2 regions of the Marinobacterium sp. MBR-111 genome follow, and region 2 is predicted to be linked to the other one. Evidence: predicted binding sites of a transcription regulator. Region 2 holds the regulator's gene; the other holds the start of a gene.
What was found. Region 2 encodes FNR, which switches genes on or off when oxygen is low (the NO sensors DNR and NnrR bind a similar motif). Its sites were predicted from a motif close to TTGATNTANATCAA; they were not measured.
Positions count from the first base shown of each region.

Region 1: a site for FNR is predicted at 5,556-5,569, ahead of nifJ (pyruvate:ferredoxin (flavodoxin) oxidoreductase). Genes of this name have one in related genera too.

Region 1 covers NZ_JBEPQA010000009.1:82,411-94,740, reverse strand. The annotation lists gene ABIE61_RS08625 (high-affinity branched-chain amino acid ABC transporter permease LivM) at 1-584, opposite strand, end outside; gene livH (high-affinity branched-chain amino acid ABC transporter permease LivH) at 597-1,523, opposite strand; gene ABIE61_RS08615 (high-affinity branched-chain amino acid ABC transporter substrate-binding protein) at 1,581-2,705, opposite strand; gene ABIE61_RS08610 (hypothetical protein) at 2,925-3,494, shown strand; gene ABIE61_RS08605 (putative quinol monooxygenase) at 3,518-3,868, shown strand; gene ABIE61_RS08600 (hypothetical protein) at 4,012-4,431, shown strand; gene ABIE61_RS08595 (hypothetical protein) at 4,478-4,858, shown strand; gene ABIE61_RS08590 (CBS domain-containing protein) at 4,911-5,501, shown strand; gene nifJ (pyruvate:ferredoxin (flavodoxin) oxidoreductase) at 5,630-9,274, shown strand; gene ABIE61_RS08580 (dihydroorotate dehydrogenase-like protein) at 9,267-10,268, shown strand; gene ABIE61_RS08575 (sensor domain-containing diguanylate cyclase) at 10,435-12,216, shown strand; gene ABIE61_RS08570 (MurR/RpiR family transcriptional regulator) at 12,191-12,330, opposite strand, start outside.
Region 2 covers NZ_JBEPQA010000001.1:195,073-207,402, reverse strand. The annotation lists gene ABIE61_RS00970 (heavy metal translocating P-type ATPase) at 1-184, shown strand, start outside; gene ccoS (cbb3-type cytochrome oxidase assembly protein CcoS) at 184-399, shown strand; gene ABIE61_RS00960 (sulfite exporter TauE/SafE family protein) at 402-1,070, shown strand; gene hemN (oxygen-independent coproporphyrinogen III oxidase) at 1,140-2,531, shown strand; gene fnr (fumarate/nitrate reduction transcriptional regulator Fnr) at 2,638-3,414, shown strand; gene ABIE61_RS00945 (adenine phosphoribosyltransferase) at 3,645-4,187, shown strand; gene ABIE61_RS00940 (recombination-associated protein RdgC) at 4,267-5,181, shown strand; gene queE (7-carboxy-7-deazaguanine synthase) at 5,168-5,800, shown strand; gene ABIE61_RS00930 (bile acid:sodium symporter family protein) at 5,804-6,682, opposite strand; gene ABIE61_RS00925 (cation diffusion facilitator family transporter) at 7,028-8,197, shown strand; gene gor (glutathione-disulfide reductase) at 8,279-9,634, opposite strand; gene xthA (exodeoxyribonuclease III) at 9,812-10,627, shown strand; gene ABIE61_RS00910 (universal stress protein) at 10,637-11,575, opposite strand; gene ABIE61_RS00905 (YgaP family membrane protein) at 11,723-12,136, shown strand; gene ABIE61_RS00900 (GGDEF domain-containing protein) at 12,240-12,330, shown strand, end outside.

The DNA of each region.
Region 1 (12,330 bases), on a different contig from region 2:
AGATAATCCCCGCGCAGACGCAGTACCGGAAAGCCCAGAATACACCCGAACGTGGCGGCCATCAGCCCGGCAATGGGCAAACAGGCCCAGAAGGAAAGGCCGTAATATTCCGACAGCAATGCGTAGGTATAGGCGCCCACGGCATAGAAGGCCACATACCCCAGATCCAGCAGCCCGGCGAAGCCCACCACAATATTGAGGCCAAGCCCCAGCATGACATAGATCAGCGCCAGGGTGGCCAGGTCCACCGAACCGCGAGACACCATGAAAGGCCAGATGAACAGGCCTAGAACTACCAGTGCAATCAGCCAGGGGGTGAGCCGACTGCGCAGTTGTTCTCGTGGCAGCAGCGCACTGATGTGCGGGGTCGGCAGGCGCTGTTTCAAGGCACTCAGGGGTTGATGAAACAGCTGCACCAGAAAGACGGCCACAACCGCAAACGCGATCCAGCCCCAGGTGGCGGCATCGGCATTGACTACGGTAAGTTCAGGGCCGTCCTGCTCCAGCTTGACACCGATCACCAGACAGGTCAGCAGGAAGGTGACCAGCGCGGAAAACAGTGCCGGGAAAAGTGCTCTCTGCATATTGGCTCCCTCCTATACCTTCTCCACTTCCGGCTTGCCGAGCAGGCCGGTGGGGCGGAACAGAAGAATGAGTACTAGCAGGCTGAAGGCCACCACATCCTTGTACTCGGACGGGAAAAAGGCAGCCGTGAGGGCCTCGGTGACGCCCAGAATAAGGCCGCCGAGCATGGCACCCGGAATGGAACCGATACCCCCCAGTACCGCAGCGGTAAAGGCCTTGAGGCCTGCCATGAAGCCGATGTAGGGGTTGATGGTGCCGTAATAGAGTCCCAGCAGTACGCCAGCTACAGCCGCCAGTGCCGCCCCGATGACAAAGGTAAGCGCGATGATGCGGTTGGTATCGATTCCGAGCAAATTGGTCATCTTCAAATCCTGAGCGCAGGCGCGGCAGGCACGTCCCAGGCGTGAGCGCGAAATGAACAGTGCCAGTGCCGTCATCGAGACCAGCGTCACACTCCAGATGATCATCTGCATCCATGAAATGCTCACCTCAAACAGGGCCGGATCACCGAAGCTGATACCGCCCGAAATCAGCGAGGGCATCGCCAGATCGCGTGAACCCTGGGCCAGTCGGATATAGTTTTGCAGGAAAATCGACATGCCAATCGCCGTGATCAGAGGTATCAGACGCGGACCGCCACGCAGGGGCCGATAGGCCACCCGCTCGATTGCATAACCATAGGTGGATGAAATAATCACCGCCGTGATCAGTGCCAGCAAAAGGATGATCGGTAATGAACCCACCCCCATGGTGACCAATCCGATGATGGTGATGAAAGCGGTATAGGTACCGATCATGTAGACCTCGCCGTGGGCGAAGTTGATCATGCCGATAATGCCGTACACCATGGTGTAACCGATGGCGATCAGGGCGTAGGTTGAGCCGATGGTCAGTCCGTTGATCAGCTGCTGCAGGACATAGAGGGCGGTTTCACTCATCTGCATTCTCCAGGCTGCGAGCCCCGTCAGGTAGACGGGGCTCAGACGGGACGGAGTTTATTCGCTGAGAGCGGTCTTGCTGCCATCGGCGTGGAGGCGGTACACCATGAAGGTGGATTCGGTCAGGTCCCCCCTTGCGTCGAAACCAATCTCGCCGATGGTGGTATCAAAGCGGTTGGCTCGAAGATATTCTGCCAGCGCATAGGGGTCGGTTTCGCCAGTGGCCTTGATGGCGTCGGTCATAACCTGTATTGCGGCATAAGCCGGGAACACGAACGGACCTGAAGGGTCTTCATTTCGTGCCTTGAAGGCTTCGGTCAACGCGGCATTTTCCGGGTTCTGGTCAAAGCTTTTCGGGGCGGTGGCCAGTACGCCTTCCATCGCCTCGCCTGCAATGGCAGCCAAGTCCGAATTCACTACCCCCTCAGGACCCATGAACGGTACATCAAAGCCCTTTTCACGGGACTGTCGCAGAATCAGCCCCAACTCCGGGTGGTAACCGCCGTAGTAAACGAAATCAATATTGTTGCGCTTGAGCTTGGCGATCAGCGCCGAGAAGTCTTTGTCTCCAGGGGTAACACCTTCAAACATCTCGGCTTCGATGCCATCGGCAGCCAGCAGATCCTTAACGGTTGTGGCAAGGCCTTCACCGTACTGCTGTTTGTCGTGAATAACGGCCAGCCGCTCCGGTTTGACGTGATCACGGATATGCGCCGCCGCCAGGCTGCCCTGAAGACTGTCCAGGCCGATGGTGCGGAAAATCAGCTCATATCCCTTTTCGGTAATGGTGGGAGAAGTGGATGCGGCGGTGATCATCAATACGCCCTCTTCCTCGTAAATATCCGAGGCCGGTTCGGTTGAACTGGAGCAGAGGTGGCCGATTACGTGCCGAATATCATCATTGACGATGCGGTTGGCGACGGCCACAGCCTGTTTGGGGTCGCAGGCATCATCGTAAATAATGCCTTCAAGCGTCTGACCGTTGATGCCACCGGCCTCATTGATCTGGCGGATCGCCATCATCGCGCCGATCTTTTGCATGTCACCATACTGGGCAACGGGGCCGGTAACAGGGCCTGCAATACCGATTTTCAGAGATTCAGCCTGTACGCTGGAGACTGCGGCCAGCAGTGAACCTGCCGCCAGCAGGGTTTTTCCGAAAGATCCGAACGTCTGCTTCATGTTATTCCCCTATGGGCTTCTAGTCAGGGCGGCCGTCCCGGCTGAGGTGCCGCCTGTTATATTTGTTGGTGACTATCGGTTTGATTATTACACAGTTTTTTTATATCTGCGTAACCTCGATAGGTGGCACCTGCAGGATCTGCTACACTCGCGCCATCATACGGGGCCGCGATTGAAACCAGCAAAACCCTTGCCACTTTTAACACCCGGGAGGTGCCTATGCGCGCGTATTTCTCATCTTGTTTTCTGTTCATGTTCCTGCTTGCACTCCCGTTGGGAGTGCAAGCGGACAGTTTGGGTGAAGCGGCGATAGAGGCTTATATCGATAGCCTGGGGCCGGTGCGGCAGCTGGGTGAAAAGCTGCAGGCCGAAGGCAAGCAAAGCTTCCTCGAACGTGAAATCACGCCGCGCAACGGTGAGCTGTTTGACCCCCACACCCGGGGGGTAAAAGTGTTGCAGCGAGAATCAACTGATGACTACAGCGAGCTGGGTCGGATTGTGCGCCAATATGGCTTTACCAGTGCGGAGAGTTGGGCGCTGACCGGTGACCGTGTTGTGCTCGCTTACGGTGCGATCAAGGCCGAGGCGGAAAGCCCTGAAATCCTGCAGCTGGCACAGCAGATGCAGGGAATGGATCCGCAAATGCTGCAGCTAGTGCCACCGGAGATGCGTCAGCAGATGGAGCAGGCGGTGAGTATTGCGCGCACACTGGCGCAGGTACCGGCGGCAGACAAGCAGAGTGTTAGGCCCTACACAGCTCAACTGGACCGTATTTTTTCCCAACCCTGAACACCAAAGTAAGGAGAGGCGGCATGTCCTCACTGGTTTATTGCACTGCCCAGTTCAAGCCTCGGCCCGGCAAGGAAGCCGAGCTGTTTCGCGCATTACAGATGCTGGAACCCAACGCCCACCGTGAAGATGCCTGTGTGCAGTACACGGTGACGCGTCAGATCAGCAGCCCATTTGCCGAAGGCACCAGTTTTCCGATTGTGTTCCACGAAATCTGGAGCGATATGGAAAGCTTTGAAGCGCACTGCCAGCGCAGGGAAATCGTCGAATTCTTCGAACGTTACTGCAAGGCCGAAGATGGTCTGGCCGAAGACTGGAATGTTTGTATATACACCGACGAGCCGGAAAACTTCGACGCGCCCCAGTTCGGATAGGTCTTTGCACCATTCAGGTGCAACTTTCCGGCCGGCGGACCCGTTTCAGCCGCTGAAAAGCGGCGAGTGGGACTGGTCCGTTTCTTGCTTGAGTCCTTCTGTATCCGAGTAAAGTTAGCGGTCATGGATAAATGGAGGCGACCATGGGCACACTTGCGGCTGATTTCGGTGGACTGACAGCGCAACTCTTTGAACTTGTTCAACTGCGGGCAACAGGCACCCTGTTTGTGGTCAGTGCAGATAACCATGCGGCTCAGGTTGTGCTGTCCAAGGGGCAACTGCTGGGTGTTGCATATAATGGGCTGCACAATGAAAACGCGGTGGCTCAGCTGGCCAGTCTGGCACCACTGCGCTTTTCCTTTACACCCGAGCTGATTTATCCACTGATGGAAACCCTGTTGCCTGACCAGGCGGAGCAGTTGCTGGAACGCCTGGGGTATCGCGACACGCCGGCTGTTGCACATCCGCTCGTTGAAGAGGACGAGCCGACCGACTCTGTGGCAGCGCCGGATGGGTCCAGAACCCCACTGATGGTGTACCGCGGGCGTGTTATTCAGGGGTAACCCTATTGACACTCAAGCTGACAGGCCTATCCTGAATTTGACACCTTTGTCTGTTGAGGTTGATCCGTTGCGATCAAAATTTGCCTGTTGGTTTCATGTTGCCGAGATGCCTTCGGCAAGAACGATCGGAAAGCCGACTGTTCTGTTTTTTTTGGCAGTATTGCTGTTTTACGGTTTTGAGGGCGGTGCAGTCCCCAAACCGGGAGACGAAAGCCTTGCCGTCATCAGTACCGACTTGCTGCTGGATAACACCCAGACTGACACCGATTTGTTTCTGCCGCAGCCATTACACACCTCCTGTGACAGCCTGCCTGCTCCTTGTCTCGACGAAATAGCTGATCAAAGGGAATCAACCTTTGAGGCTTCTTACCGGTCACGCGCACCGCCGTTCGCCTGCTTTTGTGGCAGCCATAACACTATCGGCTAGAGGCCGATCTGGATTACCGAACGGAGCGCTGGTACAGCGCGAGGAAAAGAACATGAAGAACTACCATGAGTTGAAAACCATCGGCCTTGAGGACTACACCCGCCTTGCTGAAGGTGCAGATCACGCCATCACCAACCTGGATTCACCGGCACAACTGGTGATGACCGATTTTCGTCAAACACCACCACTGACCATGAATCTGACCGAAAGCATCAGTGATGCCACCCAGGCGATGCGCAAGGTGCATGTGCGTTCGGTCATCGTCACCGACAGCAGCAAGGCTTTCCGCGGCATTCTGACCGTGATCGATCTGGAAAGTCGCAAGGTGCTCAGCCAAGCTACCAGCCTGGGCCTCAAGCGTGAGGACCTGAGTATCAAGGACGTGATGGTCAGTCGTGACAAGCTGCGCGGAGTGCCATTGTCAGCCCTGCAACAGGGTACCATCGGCGATCTGCTCAAGACGCTGCGTCATGAAGGTAGCATGCACATGCTGGTGGTTGACCCGGAGTCACAGGAGATCTGCGGCATTATTTCTGCCAGTGAAATTGCCCGTCGTTTGCAGGTGCCGGTCGAAATCAATCTTCAGGCGTCCAGTTTCCGGGATCTTGTGGATGTGCTTTTCGGTCGTGGAGAGTCTGTTTGATCCCTTTGTTCACGGGCCCTAAGTTCACGGGGCGTTGAATGAGCGTAGCTGAGGTTGGCACAGGTCAATCTCGGCTACTACAGGATCTGCCATACTGAACGCTTAATCCCGGATAACAGGAGTTGGGCATGGCCAGGTCAGAAACACGGATGATGGATGGCAACGAAGCAGCTGCCACCATCGCCCACCAGCTCAATGATGTCATCGCCATCTATCCGATAACGCCGGCTTCGGTGATGGGTGAGCTGGCTGACAGCTGGAGCAATGCGGGGCGCCCCAATCTCTGGGGCAGTGTGCCGGAAGTGATTGAGCTGCAGAGCGAAGCCGGTGCCGCTGGTGCCGTACACGGTTCACTTCAGGCCGGAGCCAAAACCTGCACCTTCACCGCCTCGCAGGGGCTGCTGCTGAAAATCCCCAACATGTTCAAGATTGCCGGTGAGCTGACGCCGACGGTGTTTCATATTGCGGCGCGCTCGGTGGCAACTCACGCACTGTCAATTTTCTGTGACCACAGCGATGTGATGGCTGCACGCACCACTGGCTTTGCTATCCTGGCTTCAGGCAATGCGCAAGAGGTGATGGATATTGCCACCATTGCCGAGATGGCCACGCTGGAAGGGCGGGTGCCGGTGCTGCACTTCTTCGATGGCTTTCGTACCAGCCACGAAATCAGCAAGGTAGAGCTGGTTACAACGGCCCAGCTGCAGCAGCTGATCGATCCCGGTTTGATCAGGGCCTGCCGTGACCGAGCACTGTCTCCCGAGCACCCCTTTATTCGCGGCACCTCACAAAACCCGGATCTCTTTTTTCAGTCACGCGAAGCGTGTAACCCCTATTACGACGCCTTTCCGGCCATTGTGCAAAACGCAATGGATCGCTTTGCAGCGGTTACGGGCCGCCAATATTCGCTGTATGAGTACAGCGGAGCCAACGATGCCGAACGGGTCGTTGTGGTGATGGGATCAGCCAGCCAGACGGTGGTTGAAACCGTAGAACATCTCAATGCCGAAGGCGAAAAGGTTGGGCTGCTGAACGTACGCCTGTTCCGGCCTTTTGCCTCTGAGCGGCTGCTGCAACAGCTGCCGGACACTGTGCGTGCCATTGCGGTGCTGGATCGCACCAAGGAGCCTGGCTCGGATGGCGAGCCGCTGCTCAAGGATATCACCACAGCTGTTTTCAACGCCTGCAGCGAAGATGCCTGGCGGGGCACTGGACTGCCGCGCATTCTGGGTGGGCGCTTTGGCCTGTCATCAAAGGAGTTTACTCCCGGCATGGTCAAGGCGGTGTTCGACCATCTGGCCCGCCCGGAAGGCAAGCGTGAATTTACCATCGGTATTGACGACGATGTCACGCGCCTGAGCCTGCGTTGGGATGAAAGCTTTCGCAACCGTGCCGCGAGACAGCAGGTGCAGGCCGTTTTTTACGGCCTGGGAGCAGACGGAACGGTATCCGCCAACAAGAACAGCATTCGCATTATCGGAGAAAAGCCAGGTCGGTTTGCGCAGGGGCACTTTGTCTACGATTCGAAGAAATCCGGTGCGGTCACCGTCTCGCATCTGCGTTTTGGTCCTGAGCCAATACGCTCGGCCTACGAGGTTCAAAGCGGTGAGGCTGATTTTGTTGGCTGTCATCAGCCCGTTTTTCTGGATCGCTATCCGATGCTGGAAAAGGCAAAACCGAAAGCCACCGTGCTGATCAATACGCCTCTGACGGGAGAAGTTTTCTGGCAGTCGCTGCCGCAGCCGGTGCAGCGGCAGATGATCGACAGGCAGCTGAAGGTTTGGCTGATCGATGCCTATCAAGTGGCGGCTGATGTCGGGCTTGGCAAACGCATCAATACCATCATGCAGACCTGCTTTTTTGCGCTGACCGATATTCTGCCAAGGGATGAGGCGATTGCGCAGGTAAAAGCCGCTGTTGAGTCCACCTACGGCAAGCGCAGCGCGCGTATTGCACAGATGAATATTGCAGCCATCGACAATGCGCTGGCACATTTGCAGCCCTTTGACGTGCCGGATCAGGCACAGAGCCTGATACCGATGCACCAAGTGAATGCTGCTGACGCGACTGCTTTTGTGCGCGAAGTCACGGCAGAGTTGATTTCTGGGCGCGGCGACCGGATACCGGTCAGCCGGGTGCCCATCGACGGTACCTGGCCCAGTGGCACGGCGGCCTATGAAAAGCGGGATCTGGCACTTGAGTTGCCGCAATGGGAAGAGGAGCTCTGTACCCACTGCGGCAAGTGCGTATTTGTCTGTCCGCACTCGGTGATCCGTTCCAAGGCGTTCCCCGAGACACTGGTGAAAGGAGCGCCCGAGGGCTTCAAGGCAGTGCCGATCAAGGGAGCGAAAGACTTCCCTGAGGGTACCGTGATCAGTTATCAGATCTCGCCGGATGACTGCACTGGCTGTACCCTCTGTGTCGAGATATGCCCAATTCATGACAAATCGAACCAGAGCCGCAAGGCACTGAACATGGTTCCCAAGGACGATATCCTGGTACGTGAACGGGCTAACTGGGAGTTTTTCCGCCAGCTGCCGGAATTTGACCGTACCGGACTCAAGGCCAGCACCATGAAAGGATCCATGCTGATGCAGCCGCTGTTCGAGTTCAGTGGCGCCTGCTCCGGCTGTGGTGAAACGCCTTACATTCGGCTGCTCAGCCAACTGTTCGGTGATCACATGCTGGTTGCCAACGCCACTGGCTGTTCGTCTATTTATGGCGGCAACCTGCCGACTACTCCCTGGACGATGAACGCGGAAGGGCGTGGACCTGCCTGGAACAATTCCCTGTTTGAAGACAACGCCGAATTTGGCCTCGGCATGCGGGCCGCGCTGGACAAGCAAACGGAATACGCTATTGAGTTGCTGCAGGCCTTGAGTGACCGACTGGAAGCGCACCTGGTGGAGGAGTTGCTGCAGGCTGATCAGAACGATGAGGCCGGTATCCGTGCCCAGCGGGAGCGGGTTGCGAGGCTGCGCCAGCGCCTGCAGGGAATGGATGACTTGCGTGCGCATGAGCTCTATCACCTGGCAGACAAACTGTGTCGTCACAGTGTCTGGATTATCGGTGGTGATGGGTGGGCCTACGATATTGGCTACGGTGGGCTTGATCATGTGCTGGCGTCCGGTCGTAACGTCAATATTCTGGTGCTGGATACCGAGGTCTATTCCAATACCGGTGGCCAGACTTCCAAGGCAACGCCGCGCGGTGCCGTCGCCAAGTTTTCCGCCGGCGGCAAGCCGGTGGCGAAGAAGGATCTAGCCCGTATCGCCATGGATTACGAGCACGTCTATGTCGCTCATGTTGCCTATGCCGCCAAGGATATGCAGACATTGCACGCCTTTCAGGAGGCTGAAAGCTGGGACGGTCCTTCACTGATCATCGCTTATTCACCCTGTATTGCGCATGGTTTTAATCTGTCTGGCGACAACCATGAGCATCAGCGCCTGGCGGTGGAATCCGGTCACTGGCCACTCTTCCGCTACGACCCGCGCCGGGCCGAGCAGGGCGAGAATCCGCTCAAACTGGATTCCAAACCGCCTTCCATCCCCTATGCTCAGTTCGCCCGTTCCGAGGCGCGTTTCAGCATGCTTGCACGGGCCAACCCCGAAGCGTCCAAGGTGTTTCTGGAGCAGGCCCAGAGGGAGGTTAACGAACGCTACCACCGCTATGAACAATTGGCCGGACTGAGCTGGTCCGCCGTAGAAAGTGCATCGGCAGAGAGTGCGCCTGCCGGCACAGAGCCGGAAACAGGAGGCCAGAATGAGTAAGCGATTGCATACCCGCTATCTGGGGTTTGAACTGGATAGTCCACTGGTGCCTTCAGCTTCACCGTTGACAGCCACACTGGATGGCGCCTGTCGGCTCGAAGATGCAGGAGCCGCGGCCATTGTCATGCACAGCCTGTTTGAGGAAGAGTGCAGCCGTGACCATGAGCTGCTGCATCATTTCTTGTATGAACAGGAAATAGGGCACTTTGAATCGGATGATTTCCTGCCCGTACCTGATGCCTTCCGTACCGCTGAAGAACACTATCTCGAACGGCTGCAGAGTATGAAGTCGCGCCTGAAAGTACCGGTGATCGCCAGCCTCAACGGGGTCAGCCGAGGCGGCTGGGCAGAGCATGCCGTGCAACTGGCACAGGCCGGCGCCGATGCACTTGAGCTGAACATCTATCATATAGCGGCTTCGGTACGCGAGAGTGGCGCCGAAGTGGAACAGCGTTATCTGGATATCCTCACCTCAGTACGGTCAGCCGTACCGCAGTTGCCGCTGGCGGTGAAGCTGTCGTCCCGCTTTTCCAGCCCGGTGCATATGGTGAACCTGTTGCGTGAAGCGGGTGCTGATGCGGTGGTCCTGTTCAACCGCTTTATTGAGCCAACGCTGGATCTGGATACGCTGAAGATAAAACCCCAATTGCAGCTGTCCAGCCCGGCCGAGTTGAATGAGCGTCTGCGCTGGGCTGCAATCATCCGTGCTCAGGTGGCGCTGGATATGGCGATTACCGGTGGCGTGCATACCGGTGAAGATGTTATTCGCACTCAGCTCGTCGGTGCCGAAGTCGCTCAATTGGCCAGCGTGCTGATGCAGCAGGGAGAGGGTGTGCTGAAGCAGATGCGGGACACGATCCTGAACTGGCTGGATCAACATGAATATGAATCTTTGGATCAGCTGCGCGGCAGTGTCAGTTATGCCCGTGCCGAGGACCCCTCCGGCTGGGAGCGGGCCAACTATCTGGATACACTGGATCAGTGGTGCCCTTGAGGCAATGCGCGAAAGAAATGTCTTATAAAGGGAAAAGATTTTTCATTGAGCGGATTTTTTACTTTTCTCGGTTAACCGATCAGTTATCATCTATAGTCATTCAATACATTCATATGTCACCAAATAGTGACACACCCTCAGGGTCGAGGAAGGGGAGAAGTGCTGGTTGAATCTTAAATCAAGGCTCAGCCTCCTCGCAGTCGTACTGATTCTTGCGTCAGCCGCTGCTGTCTGGATCTCGGTTCAGACCCTGGCAGAACGGATCATTACGGAGTGGGCGCTCAGATACGTTGAAAAGCAGGTTCTTTACGATAAGGAGCGGGTGCTGCAACCGCTGCTGCGTGAGATCGTGCTTGCACGTCAGCTGTCGAGTTCACCGGTGTTGATCGAATGGCTGGAAGACCCGGATAACATCCTCGCCGAGTATCATGGCTTGATGGAGCTGGAGCGTTACCGCGAAAGCTTTACCGACAGCAACTATTTCCTCGGTATATTGCGCAATGGGCACTATTATTACAACAATGCCGAAAACGAGTTTGCCGGCGACCAGATGCGTTACCGGCTCAGTGCCTCTGAGCCGGCAGATCGCTGGTTCTTCGATTTGATCGAGCAGAACCGCGACCTGCATATCAATGTTAACCCTGATGCTCACCTCGGCGTTACCAAGCTATGGGTGGATGTGCTGCTGCGTAATCCCTCGGGTGAGGTTCTGGGAGTTGCCGGTACCGGCCTCAATCTCAGTAGTTTCCTCAATGACATTGTCGACAGCGGTGAAGAGGGCATCACCAGTCTGTTCGTGAATCATCAGGGCGCGATCCAGCTCTATCGCGATCAGTCGATGATCGATTTTGCCAGTCTCACCAAGAATGACAATGAACAGAGCCGTTTGAGCGTGATGATGCCGGGCGAAGACTACACACAGTTGAAGCAGGCCATGGCGCAGGTGAAGGAAGACCCCCAGGAAGTGATCAGTCGGTTTGTCACCCTCGATGGCAAACGCTATCTTGCCGGGGTGGCATATCTGCCTGATATTGATTGGTATGAAGTCACCCTGATGGATCTGCACCGCTTGCTGCCGCTGAGTCGGTTCAACTCCATTCTGATGATATTTGGTATTTCGCTGCTGATTACGGTACTGGTGTTTCACATTGTACTGGGCCGGGTGGTGCTGGAGCCTCTTCAGGCGCTGGACCGGGCCATTCGACGTTTCCGTAAGGGAGAATACACCGGCGAGCCACTGAACGTGCGTGCCAGTGGTGAAGTCGCACGGCTGGTGGAAGAGTTCGAAAAAATGAGTCGTGAGGTATACGAGGCGCGCACTAACCTTGAGCAGAAAGTACAGGAGCGGACCGAAGCGCTGAACCAGCTCAGCCAGACCGACCCATTGACCGGCTTGCTGAACCGACGCGGCATGGATCAGCGTTTGCGGGAAGAGCTCAAGCGCAGTGCCCGCGAAGGTCGTCCACTGGGCATCATCTGGATCGATCTGGACCTGTTTAAGGAGATCAATGATCGCTACGGTCATGCTGTCGGCGATGAAGCCCTGGTGGTGGTGGCGACGGTGTTGCGTTCGGTGTTGCGTGAGTATGACGCGGCCTCACGCTGGGGGGGGGACGAATTCCTGATCATGATCCGTGATGCAGACAGGGGCTTGGTCGAACATATCTGTGAGCGTCTGCTGCGAGTAATCCGCGGTCAGGTAGTCAGAACACCCTGCGGTGCATCCCTGAGCATGACCTTCAGTATTGGTGCCAGTCTGACCCACACCGAAGACCATGAAGAGGTGCTGCGGCAGGCTGATGCCGCGCTCTATGCGGCCAAACAGGATGGGCGTAACGGTTATCGGCTTTACACTGAGGTACTGGAGACTCAGTCCATCCTTGAAGTTGTGGATCAGACGGAAGGTCTGGCTGAAGCCGGTATTAAAATTCGTCATTCAGTCGATTGATTAACTCCTCTCGCAGGCTCAGCCGTTTCACCGCATCTTCACCGAGCAGGCGGGCCGTTTGCAACAACAGGGTTTCACTCAAAAACTGGCTCGCGATCATGCTGTTGGTGTACA
Region 2 (12,330 bases):
GAACCTGAGCTGGGCGCTGCTTTACAACCTTCTTGCCCTGCCCGCTGCAGCCGCCGGTCTGGTGCCACCCTACTGGGCCGCGATCGGCATGTCCGCCAGCTCGCTGGTAGTGGTCGGCAATGCGATGCGACTGAGTCGCCGCCACGTCGCGGCTCAGTCAACCAATGAGGGAGCGGAACGTTAATGGATATTGTTATCCTGTTAATACCCATCGCGATCATTCTGGCAGGTTTTGCGATATGGGCATTCTTTTGGAGTGTGAACAGTGGTCAATTTGATGACCTTGAGTCACCGGCTCATCGTATCCTCTATGATGATGATGAAGACCTTATTCCCGAGGATGCACGACAGAAAAAGGATAATCCCGAGCCGGAAGATCAGGATCAGGATACCCGTTGAGCATGCCTGAACCCGCCCTTCTTGCTTCCGCCCTGTTGTTTGGCCTCGCCGGCAGCACTCACTGTATCGGAATGTGCGGCGGAATCGCCGGCAGCCTGGCCATGAGCGGCGGTGAGCGAGTCCTTCGCTTTCAACTGGCCTACAATCTTGGTCGCCTGTTCAGTTATGCCCTTGCGGGTGCTCTGATCGGTCAGCTGGGCCAGCTGTTTACTCAAACGGCTGAGCTTACATTGATTCTGCGTAGCGTTGCTGCGCTCATCATGGTTGTGATGGGTTTATACATTGCCGGCTGGTGGCAGGGCGCGGCCTATCTGGAACGAGCCGGAGGTGTTGTTTGGCGCCGGTTACAGCCTTTCACCCACACCCTGCTACCCGCCGACACCCTGCCCAAGGCGCTGCTTCTGGGCGCACTCTGGGGTTGGTTGCCGTGCGGTCTGGTCTATACGACTCTGCTCTGGGCCGGTACGGTGAGCAACAACAGCCTCACCAGTGCGAGCCTGATGCTGGTATTCGGTGCAGGTACTTTACCTGCTCTGCTCACATCGGCGCTCCTGGCACGCCAATTGAAACAGTTATTGCAACGCAGTGGCGTAAGACAGGGGGCGGGGCTTTTGGTAATTCTGTTTGGTCTGGCAACCCTGCCGTGGACCGGCCTGTTGCACCCACATTGATATCCATCAACAACCGCCCGGTCACTCTTCCCTATAATGCCCGACCGGCCAACAAATAGAGGTACTGAGGTGAACAACCAGACAACCATCAGTTGGGATATGGACTTGATCAAGCGTTATGACCTGTCCGGCCCCCGCTATACCTCGTACCCGACTGCGATCCAGTTCGATTCCGGCCTGAGCCCCGAGAAGTTGATCGAAACCGGGCGCTCCACAAGTGATCATCATGCACCCTTGTCACTGTATGTGCATATCCCTTTTTGTGCTCACGTTTGCTACTACTGCGCCTGTAACAAGGTGATCACCCGCAACCGCAAGAAAGCTCAGCCCTACCTTGATACTGTTTATAGTGAAATGGCAAAGCTGTCACAGTGGTACCGTGGAGACCGGCAGGTAAATCAGCTGCATTGGGGTGGTGGTACCCCGACGTTTATCAGCGATGATCAAATGCGTGAGCTGATGCAGGCACTGCGCAGCAATTTCAATTTGCGTGATGACGACAAGGGCGACTATTCAATTGAGATTGACCCGCGTGAAGCCAGTGACCAGACTCTGGAGGTTTTGCGCGAGATCGGCTTCAACCGTATCAGCCTTGGTGTACAGGATGTGGATGCACGGGTACAGGAAGCGGTCAATCGCGTCCAACCCACCGAGATGACCGCGCGCGTACTGCAACGCTCGCGTGAACTGGGATTCAAATCGATCAACATGGACCTGATCTACGGCCTGCCGCATCAAAGCGAAGAAAGCTTTGCCGATACCCTCGACACCGTCATTGCCATGAGCCCTGACCGCCTGTCAGTGTTCAACTATGCGCACCTGCCGGATCGATTCCGCTCACAGAAACACATTCGTGCTGAAGACTTGCCCAGCCCCGAGACCAAGCTCAACATACTGCAAAACAGTATCAATCGCCTGCTTGAGGCCGGTTACGTTTATATAGGCATGGACCATTTCGCCAAGCCCGATGATGAACTGGCCCTCGCCCAGGCGGAAGGCAAGCTTCATCGCAACTTTCAAGGTTACACCACCCATTCCGATTGTGACCTGGTTGCCATGGGCGTATCAGCCATCAGTCAGATTGGCGATGTCTATTATCAGAACGAGCATGATATTGCCGCCTACAGTCAGGCCGTTGCTCAGCAGCAACATGCCGTCAAGCGCGGTGTAACACTGAGCCGTGATGATCATATTCGCCGCTCGGTCATTACTGAGTTGATCTGTCAATTTGAACTGGATGTTGCGGCCGTCGAGCAGCGCTTTGATATTCAGTTTGGCGATTATTTCAATGCCGAGCAGGCTGAACTGCAGCAGTTCAGTACTGATGGCTTGATCGAGTTGTCATCCAGTCGCATTCGCGTGACTGCAGCAGGCCGCCTGCTGATAAGACGCATCTGTATGGCGTTCGATGCCTATATACCGAAACATGAAGCCACACGGAGTTTCTCGCGTATCATCTAAAGTCGAGGCCCGTTAACCGGGCCCGGCGCTTCACCCTCTGGGGTAAATGTTACATAATGCGGGAAAGCACTCGCAGCGTGACGAACCCAACAATAAGGATGACCCCATGGCCGACTGGAAATCTCAAGGAAAGCTTCACAGCCTGCAACAGGTCCATTGCAAGACCTGCAGCCTGAGCTCACTCTGTCTTCCGGTATCGCTTGACCTGACCGAGATCGACCGACTCGATGATATTATCGAGAAAAGCCGCCCGCTCAAGAAAGGTGAACACCTGTTCCATCAGGGTGAACCCTTCAGCTCCGTGTATGCCCTTCGGGCCGGCACAATCAAGAGCTACACGCTCACCAATGAGGGTGAAGAGCAGATCACCGGCTTTTATTTCCCGGGCGAACTGGTCGGCCTGAGTGGATTTGATGCCGAAACCTATCCCATGTCAGCCAAGGTACTGGAAACCACGACCGTCTGTGAGATCCCCTTTGAACGTCTGGATGAGCTTTCAGGCCAACTGCCCGAACTGCGCCGTCAGATGCTGCGCAGCATGAGCAAGGAACTGCGAGATGATCAGCAAATGATGCTGTTGCTGTCGAAGAAAAATGCAGAACAACGCGTGGCAACCTTTCTTCTCAAATTGTCTCAGCGCTTCAAGGCACGCGGGTACTCTGCATCCAACTTCCGTCTGTCGATGTCACGTAACGAGATCGGCAACTATCTGGGCCTGGCCGTGGAAACCGTCAGCCGCATTTTTACGCGCTTTCAAAAGATGGACCTGATGCAAGTGGACGGCAAGGAAGTGGAGCTGACCAACCTGGACGAAATGTATCGTTTGTCTGGCGAGGCACGCCAAGGTGAATGCTCCCAGCATCAGGAAAACCAGACCAGCTGACACCATGACGGGGAAGCTGCCAACATTATCAAGCCCATCCATGCGGTTGGCGGTTTATAACCGGGGACAGTATCTCGCCAATAAAAAAGGCATGGCTTCTTTCGAAGCCATGCCTCAAGTTGCACAATGAAGTAGCCATCTCAATGTGTAACCCAACGAAGCCATTACACCCTTAATCCGCCCTCGCAGCATTGAGTTATGTCAATTGAGCGCCTAACCGGGAGATATTTATGTCCTACGATGAGTTTTATGTGAAGTCTGTCATCCGTTCACTGCAGGACTGGCCCGAACCCGGTGTAACCTTTCGCGATGTAACTCCCATTTTCAAAGACCCCAAAGCGATGCGTATGGTGTCGGATGCATTCATCCAGCGTTATATCGACAGCGACATTACGCATATTGCCTGTATTGACGCCCGTGGCTTCCTGTTTGGCGCTATCCTGGCGCACCAGCTTAACCTGCCGCTGGTGCTGGTGCGCAAAAAAGGCAAGCTGCCGGGCGAAACCATTCATCAGGAATATACGCTGGAGTACGGTACCGCCGCAGTTGAAATGCAGATTGACTCGGTTGAGTCCGGTGATCGCGTACTTCTGTTCGATGACCTGATTGCTACCGGCGGCACCATTTTGGCCGCCTGCACCCTGATCAAGAAACTTGGCGCGGAGGTTATCGAGGCCGCCGCCCTGATCGATCTGCCGGATCTGCAGGGTTCCACCCGCATTCAGGAACTGGGCATCCCCGTCTACTCCCTGCTCGCCTACGAAGGCTGCTAAGCTTCCCATCTGATGCACCGGGTACGCCTGCCCGGTGCACACTGTTATACTTCACCCCTTTTGCACCTCTGGAGAGTCCATGCTCTGGTTCCGTAATGCCATTGTCTATCGCTTTGAACCCACCCCGGGGTTTACCCCTGAACACCTGAGCGAAGCCCTGTCAGAACATCCATTTACCCCCTGTAGCAGTCAGGAACTGAGTCGCAGCGGCTGGAGCGCACCAGTGAGCGAAGCTGACGAGATGCTGGTATTCAGCAGCAACGGCTTCATGCTGATCAACCTGCTGCAGGAAGAGCGCATTCTGCCCGGCAGCGTTGTACGCGAGGCATTGGATGAGCGTGTTGCCCTGATTGAAGCCGAGCAAAGTCGTAAGGTCTACCGCAAAGAGAAGCTGCAACTCAAGGATGAAGTCATTCTGGACCTGCTACCACGCAGCTTTACCCGTCGTCGCCGTACATACGCCCTGCTGATGCCACAGCAGGGCTGGCTGCTGGTGGATGCCTCCTCGCACAAGCGTGCAGAAGATCTGCTGAATCAGCTGCGCCAGGCGCTGGGATCACTCAAGGTACAGCTGGTGCAAACTCAAGTGCAGGCCGATAAGGTCATGACAGCCTGGGTACAGGGTGAAACCATGCCACAGGGCTGGGCACTGGAAGATGAATGTGAATTGCGTGACCCGATGACCGAGGGCAGCAAAATCAGCGTCAAGGGCCAGGAACTGCTGTGTGACGAGATTGCAGCACATATCAGTACCGGCATGCTGGTCAAGCGGTTGGCACTGGAATGGCAGCAGCAGATCCGGCTGGTCCTGCATGAAGACCTGAGCCTGCACCGCCTGCGCCTGTGCGATGAGTACCGTGATCAGCTCGAAGCCGACACGCCTGAAGAGGCACTCGCGGCCCGTGATACCGAACTGGCTCGCATGGGGCTGGAGTATGCCCGCCTGCTGCCTGAGCTGATCGCGGCGTTTGGGGGCGAGCATGTACAGCGTTAAGGAGATCTTTTATACGCTGCAGGGAGAAGGCGCTCAAGCAGGACGGGCTGCGGTATTCTGCCGTTTTGCCGGCTGCAACCTCTGGTCCGGTCGGGAACAGGATCGATCAAAAGCGATTTGTGACTTCTGCGACACGGACTTTGTCGGCGTCGATGGACAAAATGGTGGCAAGTTTGCCAGCGCGGCCGAGCTTGCACAGCGGGTTCGCTCGTTCTGGCCAGACGCCCCAGACGGCAAGCCCTACGTTGTCTGCACTGGTGGAGAGCCCGCCCTGCAGCTTGATTCAGATCTGATTGACGCTCTGCACGGCGAGGGCTTTGAGATTGCCATCGAAACCAACGGTACCTGCCCTCTGCCCGAAGGTATCGACTGGATCTGCGTCAGCCCCAAGGCCGGCAGCGAACTGGTTGTACACAGCGGTAACGAGCTGAAACTGGTCTACCCACAGCCACTGGCTCAACCCGAACGGTTCACTGAGATGCACTTTGACCATTTTTATCTGCAGCCAATGGATGGCCCTCTGCAAAGTACCAATATCCGCCGCTGCATCGACTACTGCATGATGCATCCACAGTGGAAACTGGGTCTGCAGACGCACAAGATCACCGGTATCGACTAATCATTAAATGCGCTGGCGCACCAGCACCAGATCACGGTTGCGCCAACCCACCAGCAGCAAGGCCGGCAATTGCATCAACACCCCGTAGATCAGCGCACTGGCAGACATTTCAGCACTCTGCAGCAAACCGCCCGTCACAAGCAAAGCCGTCCCCGCATTTTGAATTCCCATCTCAATGCTCAGGGTCACCTGCTGCGATGCCTGTAACCGCATCAGGCGAGCCAGCAAGTAGCCACTGCCCATTGCCAAAAGTGCCAACAGCAAAGCTGCAGGCCCTACAATGGCGACCAGAGCCGGCAAGCGTCCCCAGTTAGCCGCCACAATTCCTGTAACGACCACAACCATAAACGCCAACGACAGTATCTTTACAGGTCCTTTAACCCGATGACTGAAGCCAGGACTGCGGCCACTGACAAGCATGCCCAGTAACACCGGCAACAATGTCACCAGTACCAACTTCATCACCGACTCCAACACAGGAAAATCGGGCAGTACAGCGTCTCCCTGCCAATGACTCAGAGCCATCAACGTCAACAACGGCAGCGAAAAAGGCGTAATCAGGCTTGAAATGGCGGTTAGCGACACCGACAAAGCCGTGTCGCCCCGCGATAACAGAGTTAGCATGTTGGAGGTAGCGCCACCCGGTGCAAAGGTCAGTACCATCAAGCCAACGGCCAACAATGGCGGCAACTCTAGCGCCGTTACCAACATCAGCCCCAGGCAAGGCAGTAACAGCAGCTGTCCCAGCAACCCCACCAGCACAGCGCGGGGTGCCTTGAGCACACGCCGGAAGTCGTCAACCCTGAGCGTCATGCCAACCCCCAGCATGATGACAAACAGCGCCAGCGGCAAAAACCATTGGGTCATGACTGAGGTTTGCATTTTCGCTCCCGTGAAGGTCAAAATTCAAAGCAACATCTTAGGTTACTCTCGCCTCGAGGGACAATCGCTCACACAGATTTTACCGCCATCCCCCACTACCTCTGGGCTGGCCGGGTATACCCACATCTGCTGTGGATAACACTGTGAAAATTTGATTACCAAACGGCTTCAGCAGGCATATTCTCTTGCTCTTCTACAGATTGATTATTTTTTGATCAACTGTATTTATTCATTTATTATCAATATGTTACATAACGCAAGTGTTATTTTTAAGGCCTTTGCGCTGGTTCTGGCCGAGTGTTGCAGGTATCATCCCCCGCTGTCGGATGAGAGAGCTTCGGATTGATGCAAGAGCAACTGGACATACGCCGCAAGGCAGCCGAAAAAGTCACCATCATTGGTGCTGTTCTGGACACCGTACTCGGCATCCTTAAAATCCTGATTGGGGTCATCGCCAACTCCACGGCGCTGGTTGCGGACGGTATCCACTCATTGTCGGACCTGGTCACCGACTTCATGGTGGTCATCGTGTTGCGTCTGTCTCACCAGGCACCTGACGAAAACCACCCCTGGGGCCATGCGCGTTTTGAAACCGTCGGCACGGTTGCGCTCGGCGTGATTCTGGTAGGTGTCGGTGGCGTGATGGCCTATGACAGTCTGCAGCTTCTGTTCAGCGAGCAACCAACAATTCTGCCCAGCTGGCCGGCACTGATCGTTGCAGCACTTTCCATTGTCAGCAAGGAATGGATTTTCCAGTACACGTTCAAGGTAGGCAAGAAGCTGGACTCTGACCTGATCATTGCCAATGCCTGGCACAGTCGTACTGATGCCTTCTCATCCATCGTCGTACTGCTGGCTGTTGCGGGCGCCATGGCCGGCATCTGGTGGCTGGACGCCCTTGCAGCAGTACTGGTTGCGCTAATGGTCGGCAAGATTGGCTGGGACCTGGTCGCCAAAAGCATTACCGAACTGGTCGACACGGCTCTGCCGGAAGAAAAGGTTACCAAACTGCGCGAGCAGGTGCTGAGTGTTGACGGCGTAATCAATGTGCACAGCTTCAAAAGTCGTCGCATGGGTAGCCAAAGCCTGTTGGAAATGCACCTTCAGGTTGCTCCTCACCTCAGTGCGGCGGAAGGGCACTTCATCGGCGACAACGTGGTGTGTCAGCTGCAGAGCCGCTTCGATGATATCAGCCATATCATTTTCCATATCGATACCTACGATGATGAAGAATTCCATGACGAGGTATTTTGCCCTGTCATGCCAACACGGCCTGAAGTCAGCCAACATCTGGACGCTATCATCAGCCGTATTCTGGGTGAAAATCCCGACTACGAGCTGATCCTGTACTACCACCCTGAGTATATCGACCTGGACATCAAGGCTTCTGAGCAGTTCCACCAGCTTATGCTGCACACAGGCCTAACGGCGCGAGAGTTGCAGGAGCGTCTGCGTGAGCAACTGACCGGGTTGAACTGGTTTCGTACACTGCATCTTTGGCTGCCGCCACGATAGACAGCAGCGACTCCTCTCTGGCTGAGCAGAACGAAAAAGGCCGGGACTGATGCCCGGCCTCTTTTGCTGCTTAAGCCTGGATCACCTGACCGGCTCACGCATGGTGACAAACTCTTCCGCTGCCGTCGGGTGGATGCCAATGGTGCTGTCAAATACCGCCTTGGTTGCGCCTGCCTTGAGTGCCACACCGATACCCTGAATGATCTCACCGGCTTCTGCGCCCACCATGTGTACGCCAAGCACGCGATCGGTGTCAGCATCCACAATCATTTTCATCAAGGTGCGCTCGTCACTGCCGCTTAACGTGTGCTTGAGCGCACGAAACTCGGAGCGGAACACCTGAATATTGCTGTACTGCTCACGCGCCTGCTCTTCACTCAGACCAACCGTTCCGATATTGGGCTGACAGAATACGGCCGTGGGGATCAGGTCATAATCCACCTTGGGTGAACCCTTGGCATAGAGGCTTCGCACCAGCGCCATGCCTTCGGCCAACGCCACAGGGGTCAGCTGCACCCGGTCAATCACATCACCGATGGCATAGATCGACGGCACCGAGGTCTGAAACTGATCGTTGACGATTACGGCTCCGTTTTTTGCCTGTGCAACGCCCAGTGCTTCAAGCCCAAGCCCATCGGTATTGGGTACACGACCAGTGGCGTACAGTATCTGATCGGCTTCCAGGATACGCCCATCCGTCAGGCGGGCACTCAAGCGGCCGCTGGCCAACCGCTCAATCGACTCGATATTGGTATTGAAACTGAGGTTTACCCCCTTCTTCGCCACTTCCTGGGCTGTAAATTCTCGCACTTCCTGATCAAACCCGCGCAGAAACAGCTCACCGCGATAGATCAGCTCAGTACGCGCACCCAGGCCCGCAAATATGCCGGCAAACTCGACCGCAATGTAGCCTCCGCCAACGACGATCACATCCTCGGGGAACCGCTCCAGATCAAACACTTCGTTGGAGCTGATGACATGTTCCTTGCCTGACAGGTCCGGCACAAAGGGCCAGCCTCCGGTAGCCACCAGAATCCGCTCTGCAGTATAAGCCTTGCCGTTGACACTGACTTCATTAGCCCCAGTGATGCTGGCGCGGCCATCCATTAAGTCACAGCCGGCATTTTTGAGCAGATTGGTGTAGATCCCGTTAAGACGGGCAATCTCCTGCTTTTTGTTGTCTCGCAAAGTCGCCCAGTCAAATTGGACAGACTCCGCCTTCAAGCCGTAGCCCTCGGCTTCATGCAAGGACTCAGCATAATGTGACGCATAGACATAGAGTTTTTTCGGCACGCAGCCCACGTTAACGCAGGTACCACCAAGATAGCGATCTTCGGCTACAGCTACCCGAACTCCCATGCCGGCAGCCATCCGGCCAGCACGTACACCGCCAGACCCGGCGCCAATCACAAACAGGTCATAATCGAATTCTGCCACTGTGCTCTCCTTAACAATCCACTCGTTCATTAGAGACATTGTATCGGGCTGTAACACGATAGCCCAATAGAACTGCCGCCCCGCAGTAATAGCCAAAAACTATTGCATCGCACCCACCTGGCTGGCCGTTTCTGATAATATGATTCACCTGACCCGCAGCTTCCTTCAGGACAGAGCATGAAACTGATCTCTTTCAATACCAACGGTATTCGCGCACGCATGCACCAGCTTGAGCGATTGATCGAAAAGCATCAGCCGGATGTGATCGGCATTCAGGAAACCAAGGTAGCCGATGACCAGTTCCCGCGAGAGCAGATCGAGGCGATGGGATATCACGTTGTCTATCACGGTCAAAAGGGACATTACGGCGTGTGCCTGATTTCTCGTGAGCCTGCGATTAATGTTGAATACGGTTTTCCGGGGGATGAGCCTGATGCCCAGCGCCGCATGATCATGGCCGAGTTCAACTCGGCCAGCGGCAAGCCCATCAAGGTTCTTAACGGCTACTTCCCCCAGGGCGAGAACATTGCCCACGAGACAAAATTCCCGGCCAAGCGTCGTTTCTATGCTGATCTGCTGGCTTATCTGCAGTCCAGCTGCAACCCCGAGCAGCCGCTGGTGGTGATGGGTGATCTTAATATTTCGGCGGAAGACAAGGATATTGGTATCGGTGAAGTCAACCGCAAACGCTGGCTGAAAACCGGCAAAACCAGCTTCCAGCCGGTTGAGCGCGAGTGGCTTGACCAGCTTAAGCAGTGGGGCCTGGGTGACAGCTTCCGCATACTGCACCCGGAGGAGGACAACCTGTTCAGCTGGTTCGATTACCGCAGCCGTGGTTTTGACGACGATCCTCGTCGCGGCCTGCGCATTGACGCGATTATGGCCACGCCCGTATTGCTGGAGCGCTGTCGAGATGCCGGTATCGATTACGAGATACGAGGCATGGAAAAACCGTCCGACCATGCCCCTGTATGGGCCAGCTTCGAGATTTAGCCCTGCTGTCTAGAACTCTGTCACCGGGCAGTGAAAGCTGTCCGGTTTGACGATCATCAGGTCACAGCTGACCTGATCCAACAGACGCTCAGCAGAACTTCCCAGCAGCAGTCGATCGATAAAACCGCGCGCCAAAGACCCCATCACCAGCACATCGATTGACTGTTCATCGATCAGCTTCGGCAATACCTGATGAAACTCACCTTCCCTAAGGTGAACACAGGGGTCTCCGACCTCCAGTTGCAGTGGCGCAATAATTTCACCGATCCGCTGCCGGTGCTCTATTGCCACTTTTTTCTGCAGCTGCTCGTAATCCACAACCAGGTGCTCATCGAAAATGGCCGAGTGTGGCAGCGTATTGAATACGTGAATCACATGCAGTTCTCCCCCCAGCTGTGCCGCCAACCGTGTTGCATGGCTCAACAGCTTCTGATCCAGCTCAGCAGCTACATCATCAAGATGAAAAGGGTCGATGGCGGCTGCAATGCGAGGACGCTCAGGCCATTGACGTGTCTTGCTTAACAGCAGTGGTGTCGGGCACTGGCGCAGCAAACGCCAGTCAGACGCAGCCAGCAACTGGCTCAGCACCCTGGGATGAGGCTCCAACGCATGCAGCACCAGCTCGGGCTGGTAGCGCAGCGCCTTGCGTACCACGCCTTCAGCGCGATCCCGATCCCAGTAGACATCCGCCCCGGCCTCAATCTCCTGCTGTACCAGCTTGTCCATATGGGACTGCAGACCTTTTTCCACCTTTCTCAAGACGGACTGAATCGCATGCTGGCGCCCATCAGCGTCGAACAGATGATTGCTGTCCAATCCCGCCGAATAGACACAGGAAAACAGTTCAACCTGACTGTCGGGCGTCAGCAGACGCCGCATCTTCTGCAGCAGCTCGCCCCGGTGCTCATCTTCAGCAAGATTCACCAATAAACGCCTGAACTCACTCATGCCGGTCTCCTGTCAGAATTTTTCCCAGCATAGCCCGACTGAAGGAGCATGGAAACGACAGCATTGGATATTCAGTCGACTTTTGACTATTAATATTAGACATTAATTATATATAATTCAGAAAACGCTAATCAAAGGAGATGTTCGATGACATTGAATGCTGCCCTGCGCCTGATGGCCGGTACCGTTGTGCTGATAAGCCTGGCACTTAGCCAATACCACTCTGCCCTCTGGCTCTGGCTGACTGCCTTTGTCGGTTTCAACCTGCTGCAGTCTGCCTTTACTCGCTGGTGCCCCGCCATCACGGTGTTTCGCTTGCTGGGCCTGAAGGAAGAGGTGTGTGACTCCAAGGGCATGAGCGTCAACCAGGGCGTTCATATTATTGCCGGCACTCTGATTCTCGCCACAAGCTTGCCCGTAGTATTGGGCATGGTCGGCCCAACCCTTTTGATCCTGCCGCTGATTATTGGGCTTAGCTTGATTCAGTCAGCCTTTACCGGCTGGTGCCCTGCCATTCTTATCGCTCGCATGATCGGATTCAAACCGACTCATCGCGCCTGACACCACACCTGCCGACTGTGCTCAACAGCACAATCGGCAGGCTCATTCTCTCCGGGCGTGTTAAACTTGCGACTCTTGCCCGGATAATGGAGTGGGTGTTCACGTGATTCTGAAACTGGCGTTGCGTTTGCTGCCGTTGCTGTTGCTGCCGGTTCCGTTTTTGCTGCGTGATCAGCTCCACCTGCTTACGCCCG